2 regions of the Paenibacillus sp. BR1-192 genome follow, and region 1 is predicted to be linked to the other one. Evidence: a T-box and tRNA genes for the amino acid it is inferred to sense, from the RefSeq annotation. Region 1 holds a T-box; the other holds one or more tRNA genes.

Region 1 (4,424 bases):
TTCAACGCCGTTGGTGTTCCATGGCTTCGTCGCTTCCAGCGGCCCCATGAACATTTCGTATACGCGCAGCGTGTCAGCGCCATACTCGTTCACGATATCGTCCGGATTGATGACGTTGCCGCGGGATTTACTCATTTTCTCATTGTTGTTCCCCAGGATCATGCCCTGATTGACCAGCTTCTGGAAAGGCTCCTTCGTATCGACGACGCCCAGGTCATACAATACTTTGTGCCAGAAGCGCGCATACAGCAAGTGCAGCACAGCATGCTCCACGCCGCCGATGTACAGGTCAACCGGCAGCCATTCCTTCTGTTTCTCCTTGGAGCACAGTTCGTTATGGTTATCCGGATCGATGTAACGCAGGTAGTACCAGCAGCTGCCGGCCCATTGCGGCATCGTATTGGTTTCGCGGCGGGCTTTCATGCCCGTTTCGGGATCAACCGTCTCCACCCACTCCGTCACGTTGGCCAGCGGCGATTCGCCGGTTCCGGACGGTTTAATCTGGTCCACATCCGGCAGAAGCAATGGAAGCTGATCTTCCGGCACGGTCTTCATCGTTCCGTCTTCCAGATGCAGAATCGGAATCGGCTCGCCCCAATAGCGTTGACGGCTGAACAGCCAGTCGCGCAGACGGTAGGTTACCTTCTTCTTGCCCTTGCCCTCTTTCTCCAGCCATTCATTCATCGCCTGAATAGCCTCTTCATTATCCAGCCCGTTCAGGAAGCCGGAATTCACGTGCGCGCCGGTGCCGGTATATGCTTCCTCCTCGACGTTTCCGCCTTGAACGACTTCAATGATCGGAAGACCGAATTGCTTCGCAAACTCCCAGTCCCGGCTGTCATGTCCCGGAACCGCCATAATGGCACCGGTGCCGTAGCCGGCAAGCACGTAATCCGCGATCCAGATCGGTACCTTGGCGCCGTTTACCGGATTGACGGCATACGCGCCCGTGAATACGCCGGTTTTATCCTTGGCCAGATCCGTCCGCTCCAGGTCGCTTTTACGTGCTGCCTGATCCTGATAAGCCTTCACCGCTTCGCGCTGATCGGCTGTCGCAATTTTGTCCACGAGGTCATGCTCCGGTGCCAGGACGCAGTAGCTTGCCCCGAACAGCGTATCCGGACGAGTGGTGAACACCTCCAGATGACCATCATACCCTTCGATGTCAAAACGGACCTCGGCGCCCGTGGATTTGCCGATCCAGTTGCGCTGCATATCCTTCAAGCTTTCGCTCCAGTCCAGCTCGTCCAGATCCTCCAGCAGGCGATCCGCATATTCGGTAATGCGCAGGATCCATTGGCGCATCGGCTTGCGTACGACCGGATGGCCTCCGCGTTCGCTCTTGCCGTCGATGACCTCCTCGTTCGCCAGCACGGTGCCGAGCGCTTCGCACCAGTTCACCGGAACCTCGGCCACATAGGCCAAGCCGCGTTTATAGAGCTGGATAAAGATCCACTGCGTCCATTTGTAATATTCCGGATCGGTGGTGCTGATCTCGCGGTCCCAGTCATACGAGAACCCGAGGGATTTGATCTGGCGGCGGAACGTATCGATATTCTGCACGGTGAACTCCCGAGGATGTTTGCCCGTGTCCATCGCATACTGCTCTGCCGGCAGGCCGAAGGCGTCCCATCCCATCGGATGAAGCACGTTGTATCCGCGCATCCGCTTGTAGCGGGACACGATGTCCGTTGCCGTGTATCCCTCCGGGTGACCTACGTGCAGGCCTGCGCCCGATGGGTACGGAAACATATCCAGCGCGTAAAATTTCGGTTTGGACGAGAAATCTTCCGTTTTAAAGGTTTTGTTCTCATCCCAGTATTGCTGCCACTTCGGTTCGATGGCCTGCGGCTGGTAGCCGTGGCCGGTTGGTTGATTGTCCGTCATACTTCATTGCTCCTCCTTCACAGTCGAGAGGCAAGGCCTGCGCCATTGCCCAAAAAAACAAAAAAACCTCATCATCCATAGCGTTGATCGCTAGGGACGAGAGGTTAGATTCCCGTGGTACCACCCTAGTTAGCCAAAGGCATGCTTTGCCTTTCGCTCCCTTTGCATCCTTATCGCGGATAAGACGACGATGCTTCGTCGGCCGATTCTGCCGGAATACAGCCCTCCGACGGCCGGGTTAACACCATTGCTCCGAGGCGAGTTCATCCCTATCGTCAACCGGTTTTCACCAGACACCGGCTCTCTGCATGATCGAAATTGGAACGATTGATCCTCATCATCGCGTTCATATTACCGTTTTAATGTGGCTATTATACCCAAAAAGCGCGGTCAAGTCAACGAAAGCTCTTCTCCGCTTCTGCGGTAATGTTCCGGCGTGGTCCCGACCATGGCCTTGAACATCCGGCTGAAATGGGCCAAATGCTTGAAACCGGACGCCTGGCTGATCTCCGTTATGCTCAGATGGGGGTGGAGCCTAAGCATGATTTTGGCCTGGTTGATCCGCCGGTGATACACATATTTGAACACCGTCGTTCCGGTCACTTCCTTGAATAAGGAGGATAAGTAGTGTTTCGTGATATGCATGTCGCGGGCGATTCCCTCCAGCGTCAAATCCAGCATATAATTTTCCTCGACAAACGAGACGACATGCTGGACATGCCGCTCCTTCTCCGAGATCGAGTCGTGATCCTGCACGGCGGCCTGGCACCAATCGGCGATGACGTACATCATCTCCTGGATTCGAAGGGTCATCCGCTCCTGGCGAAAGCCGGCCGTGGAGGACGACAGGCGGTGTATATCGGCCAGCATCCCTTCGAATTCTTCCCGGTTCTCCCCCGTCAGCGTCATGCGATGATTCCGCAGCGTTTCGAAGGGGTCCAGCAATATCGATTTGGCCGTCTCCGAAAGCCCCCTGCAGACCCAGGCCGGATCAAAATGCAAAATGCTCCTGACATATCTGGAATCGGGTTCAACGTTCGGACAGTGCAGCGTAAGCCCGTTCATCAGGAGCAGATCCCCCGGTTTCAGGGTGAACACGGAATCGCCGATCAAATACGTGCAGCGTCCCTCATGGAAATAATAAATTTCATAAAAAGCATGCGAGTGAAACCGCCCTCCCGACAGCGGCTGTTCATTGTAGTAGGTCAGATCGAACGGCGCTTGAAGCTGCATGCGGTCAAAGCCTGGCATCATATCGACAGATGAGGTCATTTTAGAGAATCGCCCCTTTAGCGATTTTGGAGTCGTCTAACCCCCAACCCTCAACGTAACGGGGTTTTCTCTATTATAAATGATTTTAGGGAATACGCACGGCTTCATTTTGGGCAATCACGCACAATTCTCCGGCCTTGAAGGCATGCTCCTGGGACATGGCATGTTCCGTGCGTTCCAGGCAGTCCAGGATAAGCTCCCCGAAAAACGGATAGCCCACTTTCCCCTGGAGTTCCATATGAAACTCTCCTTCACCGTTAACCAAGTACAGATGATCCCCCTGCGGATGCCTTGCGATATCGATGTATTTGCGAAGCTCGATGTATCCTTCCGTTCCCAGAATAAAGGTTCTGCCATCTCCCCAAGTGCCAAGTCCTCCGGGCGTCAGCCAATCGACGCGGAAATAATTGGTGGCTCCATTGTCTCCCACCAGCGTTGCATCTCCGAAATCCTCCAGCTCGGGGTATTCCGGATTCGCATAATTGCCCACCTTGCTGCCGAGCACCTTGGCATCGCGGCATCCCGCATAAAACAAAAATTGTTCGATCTGGTGGGAGCCGATGTCACACAGGATGCCCCCGTACTGTTGATGACGGAAAAACCAGTCCGGGCGGGAGGACGCATTCAAACGGTGCGGTCCGGTTCCCATCACTTGCACCACTCGCCCGATCGCCCCGTCCTGAATCAGCTTCCCGGCATGGACGGCACTCTCCACATGCAGCCGTTCACTGTAATAGACCATGTATTTCTTGCCCGTCTCCGCGGCTTTCGCGCGTGCAGCGTTCACCTGCTCCAGCGTGGTGAACGGCGTTTTATCCGTGAAATAATCCTTGCCGTGCGACATGACCTTCAGGCCAAGCTCGCATCTCTCCGAAGGAATGGCGGCAGCCGCCACCAGATGAACTTCGGTATCTTCCAGCACCTGGGCCTCGGAGGAAGCCACGGCAACCTCCGGGTATGCCTTGCAAAAAGCAGCAACCTTGGCGGGGTCTGAGTCATACACCCACTTCAGCGTCGCCCCGGCCTCAATCAAGCCGTTGCACATGCCGTATATATGGCCATGCTCCAGCGACATGGCTGCAAAAATAAATTCTCCGGGCTTGCACACCGGCTGGGCCTTGCCCACCGGCGCATAGAGCATTCCATTGCTGCGGTCCATACCAAGAGCCTCCCCGATTGTAATTTAATAAGCGCCAAACGTCTTGCTCATATCCACCGGCCCGATCTCCTTGACCGTTTTCCGGGTGGACGAATTCGCTATCCGT
Region 2 (4,424 bases), 3.5 Mb from region 1:
CACCCCTCATTAAGCTGATCCATAGGCAGGGCCGGCTGAAAACCGAAATCATCGAATAGTATTTCCTTCATGCCCGGATGGCTGTATGCCCGAAGTTCATCCTGATGCAGGCGCGCGGTCAAAAGCGTGCGGGCTTCCCTATTGCTAGAGGGGAGCTTCTCCCGGTAAGCCGATATCTTGTGATGAAACGCTTCAATCCACTGCTCTGCTTCAGGCAACCTGTCCAGCATTTTGGCGAGACTGAGCAGATTGAACCGCCATCCTTCCTGCTCTCCCGGCATTTCATAGAGAGGGGCGATCTGCCGAAGCTGCTCCTTCTCCCACTCCTCGACCCCCTGCGCGCACACGATGAGCTCCGGACGTGCCGTGGCCAGCTTTTCCAGATTCGCATATTTGTTATGGTTCTGGCGGTATGCATCCAGATGGACCGGAATATCCGGGCCGAGATGGTTATAGTAATGTTGTGACCACTTCGGATGAAGCGGAGCCGCATACGGCGTGAAATCCAGCGGCATGGCGTAACCCAATAGGCTCGTTGAGCCGTACATCGCCAGTTTATTTTTCCTTGTCTTCATATAGGCGGAGGGCGAGAACCCGAAAGCTTTCTTAAATTTGCGGCTGAAATAAAATTCATCCTTATACCCCACCATATGGGCAACCTCACGCAGCAAGGAATCCGAACCCAGCATCAATTGTTTGGCCTTGTTCAAACGGACGCTCGCCAAATAATCCATCGCGCTGTGCCCATAGGCCTTCTTATATACCTCTACAAAATACTTGGGGCTCAGTTCGGAGAGATTCGCCAGCTGCTCGATCGTTAAATCTTCATCGTAATGCTCTTCGATATACTCCTTCACCCGGTCCAGCGCTTGCCGTTTATCATTCTTGGCATATGGGCTGCATTCGGCCATCATCGTGTACAACAGCTCCTGAAAATCCAGCTGAGCCCTCCACTGCTTCATGGGCTCCATGCTGTGAAAATCCTTATACATCGCCCGGCAGACGAGATTCAAGCGGTCCGGGGAGCTGATGACAAAGATGCCGTCATAGGGCATGAATGCGGCGCCGTCCACTTCATGCAACCGACCGCAGCCCGACATCCCTTCATAGAAGCCAAAATGAAGAATCGCCACCGCTGTCTGTTCCTGTTCCTCGGAACTCCAGTACTCGCCGCTCGTAATACCAAAAGTAGATCCAGCCGCGCAAAAATAAACGCACCCCTTATTCATGCGTGTCACTTGCTCTGCCTGCTGCAAACAGGTCTCTCCGCTAAGCGGGACGATCAAGGCCGGCTGCACGGCCAACTGTTGTTCCAAGGACATCCCTTGCCCATGAACAATATCCATATTCCATAAACGGGCCATGAACCCGCTGTATTCTCTTGGCTCTCCCTTGCTGGTATTCATCGATAGGTTTAACATCATTGCAGACCCCAACCTTAAATGAGAATGGTTATCATTATCATATAATTATCATACACCGTATCAAATGTCCAGTACGTTCTTCGTCTTTTCCATAATGCGCCATGATAGTCAGGCTAAAAAAGAAAGCAGCCATGTCTCCCTAAAAGGAGTCATGGCTGCTGCTATTTACAAGTGTGTCTGAAGGCGGATCTTTTGAATGAAAGAGTTTCAACCCCCTCCAACGGGAGTCTCTTCTTACATCCGCTGAATTTTCATTAATTTCCCCGTTGGCGCTGCCGGGCTCTAGCCTCGCCGCCTTTGCGGCCCGCTTCTTCACGGCTCATCTTGCCATCCCCGTTGCTGCCGCTGCCGTTTCTGGCTTCGCCGCCCTGCTGTCCAATTTCTTGGTAGAACTCGCGACCATGGGAATCCGAGGTAGCCTCGCCGCCTTTGCGGCCGATTTCCTCATAGAACTCCCTGCCATGGGAGTCGGAAGTCGCTTCGCCGCCCTTCTGGCCAATCTCTTGATAAAACTCCTTATCATGGGAGTTTGACGTGGAGTCTCCGCCTTTTTTGCCGATTTCCTGATAAAATTCTTTGTCATGGGAGCGGGACGTCGCTTCGCCGCCCTTCCGTCCGATCTCTTGGTAAAACTCTTTATCATGGTTGTTCGCTGTTGCTTCTCCACCTAAACGTCCTGCTTCTTCACGGCTCATCTTTCCATTATTGTTATTAGCCATTCTGAATCACTCCTTATAGGTATTTGGAAGTTGTTGCTCGTCCACGATATGATATTAACCTCTTGACCAGAGATGAAACACCGGTTTTGCATAAACGCGCAATGAAAAATATCTAAAATATGGATAATCTCTATGGAAATCCTGATATATAAATAAAAAAGCTCCACGCTATGCGTGAAGCTTCTTATTCAACATGGTATGCGGTAGAGAGGACTCGAACCTCCACGGGTATACACCCACTACCCCCTCAAGATAGCGTGTCTGCCATTCCACCACTACCGCATAATATAAGGGATACATCTTTTCGTGCTAAGTAAAAATGGTGAGCCATGAAGGACTCGAACCTTCGACACCCTGATTAAAAGTCAGGTGCTCTACCAACTGAGCTAATGGCTCTCGATGACAATCGTGCGGCTGCCATATAGAAAGTGGTGACCCGTAGGGGATACTCTCACTTCGTTCGAGACTGCGAAGTTTATCCTAACGATGGTTATGCTTCGACGAACCGACGGGGTTCTCATCCCGAAGTTATATAGAAAGTGGTGACCCGTAGGGGATACTCTCACTTCGTTCGAGACTGCGAAGCTTATCCTAACGATGGTTATGCTTCGACGAACCGACGGGGTTCTCATCCCGAAGTTATATAGAAAGTGGTGACCCGTAGGGGATACTCTCACTTCGTTCGAGACTGCGAAGTTTATCCTAAACGATGGTTATGCTTCGACGAACCCACGGGGTTCTCATCCCGAAGTTATATAGAAAGTGGTGACCCGTAGGGGATTCGAACCCCTGTTACCTCCGTGAAAGGGAGGTGTCTTAACCCCTTGACCAACGGGCCACTTTAACCACGTCGCCGTGACGACAAGATTGAGTATAGCACAATTTCAAAAATGCTGGCAAGCTTTTTTTTTCGCAAATTTTTAAATTTATTTACGGAGCTTATTCGGCCCATAAATCAGCCTAAAAAATCCGGTGTCAACTTCCCTTCTTGAACGCTATTTGCTTCACGCTTCACATGGTATGCATGTGCATTTTCCCTTGAGCTTACGATTCGATGCAACCGTCCGTCCATGAAATGCAATGCAACCCCATCATCAGCAGCATATCCTGCTTTTGCTTCACCTTGAAGCACGAGTTTGTAATAGGCGGGCCTTCTTTTGCTCTCACCATCATAATGCGGGCAATGACTGCCTTGTAATATACCCAAACCCTCAAGTTCGTACAAAGGCCCGTTCAACGGGTCCGTCACCCCTTGCTCAAACCAGCAAATGGAGCCAGCGCTTAACCCGGTTAAAATGACACCCTGTTCATACGCCTCTTTGAGTATCTGATCCAGGCCCCATTCCTTCCACAAGACCAGCATATTCCGGGTATTGCCCCCGCCAACATAAATGATATCCTTCTCGAGTACAAAAGATCGAAGATCGGCAAAGTTCGGCTGGAACAGCGACAGATGACTTGGAATACACGGCAGTGTCCGGAAAGCCTGATAGAAACGTTCAACATACCCATCCGCATCCCCGCTTGCCGTCGGAACAAAACACACGTCAGGCAATTCTTTCGATACTTGTGCCAAAACATAGCGATCAAGCAGCAAATTATCAGGCTCCATCGAGAAACCGCCGCCACCCATTGCAATAATCTGTTTCATCGGGCTTTATTCCCCCATTCATGGGATACTCTCCCTTCGGTCGAGACTGCGAAGTATCCCTTACGCTGATTATGCTCCGACGAACCTTATCAGGGTTCTCATCCCTATGCAAAAAAAGCTCCCGATCACTTGGTGATGGGAGCTTTCTTCGATGTCATGCTAAAGCGAAAGAGAGAGGGATACTCTCCCTTCGGTCGAGACTGCGAAGTATCCCTAACGCTGATTATGCTCCGACGAACCCTATCAGGGTTCTCATCCCTATGCAAAAAAAAGCTCCCGATCGGAGCTTTCTTCGATGTCATGCTAAAGCGAAAGAAAGAGGGATACTCTCCCTTCGGTCGAGACTGCGGAGTATCCTTAACGCTGATTATGCTCCGACGAACCCTATCAGGGTTCTCATCCCTATGCAAAAAAAGCTCCCGATCACTTGGTGATGGGAGCTTTCTTCGATGTAATGCTCAACGGAGAGAGAGGGATTCGAACCCTCGCACCGCTTACGCAGTCTAACCCCTTAGCAGAGGGTCCCCTTATAGCCACTTGGGTATCTCTCCATATGGCTCCCCGAACAGGACTCGAACCTGTGACAACTCGATTAACAGTCGAGTGCTCTACCAACTGAGCTATCAGGGA

What was found. A T-box is a leader RNA that pairs with one kind of tRNA and senses whether it is charged. The one in region 1 lies ahead of leuS (leucine--tRNA ligase), so its partner is inferred to be a tRNA-Leu.
Region 2: it encodes a tRNA-Leu, which carries the amino acid that the T-box ahead of leuS (leucine--tRNA ligase) is inferred to sense. The anticodon was not compared.

Annotation. Positions count from the first base shown of each region.
Region 1 covers NZ_CP120718.1:2,152,474-2,156,897, reverse strand. The annotation lists gene leuS (leucine--tRNA ligase) at 1-1,887, opposite strand, end outside; T-box leader at 1,977-2,237, opposite strand; gene P0X86_RS09255 (AraC family transcriptional regulator) at 2,278-3,159, opposite strand; gene P0X86_RS09250 (Gfo/Idh/MocA family protein) at 3,245-4,318, opposite strand; gene P0X86_RS09245 (Gfo/Idh/MocA family protein) at 4,343-4,424, opposite strand, start outside.
Region 2 covers NZ_CP120718.1:5,893,246-5,897,669, forward strand. The annotation lists gene P0X86_RS26750 (AraC family transcriptional regulator) at 1-1,424, opposite strand, end outside; gene P0X86_RS26755 (KGG domain-containing protein) at 1,679-2,143, opposite strand; tRNA gene P0X86_RS26760 (tRNA-Leu) at 2,343-2,425, opposite strand; tRNA gene P0X86_RS26765 (tRNA-Lys) at 2,464-2,539, opposite strand; tRNA gene P0X86_RS26770 (tRNA-Glu) at 2,907-2,981, opposite strand; gene P0X86_RS26775 (Type 1 glutamine amidotransferase-like domain-containing protein) at 3,099-3,794, opposite strand; tRNA gene P0X86_RS26780 (tRNA-Ser) at 4,257-4,345, opposite strand; tRNA gene P0X86_RS26785 (tRNA-Asn) at 4,349-4,424, opposite strand.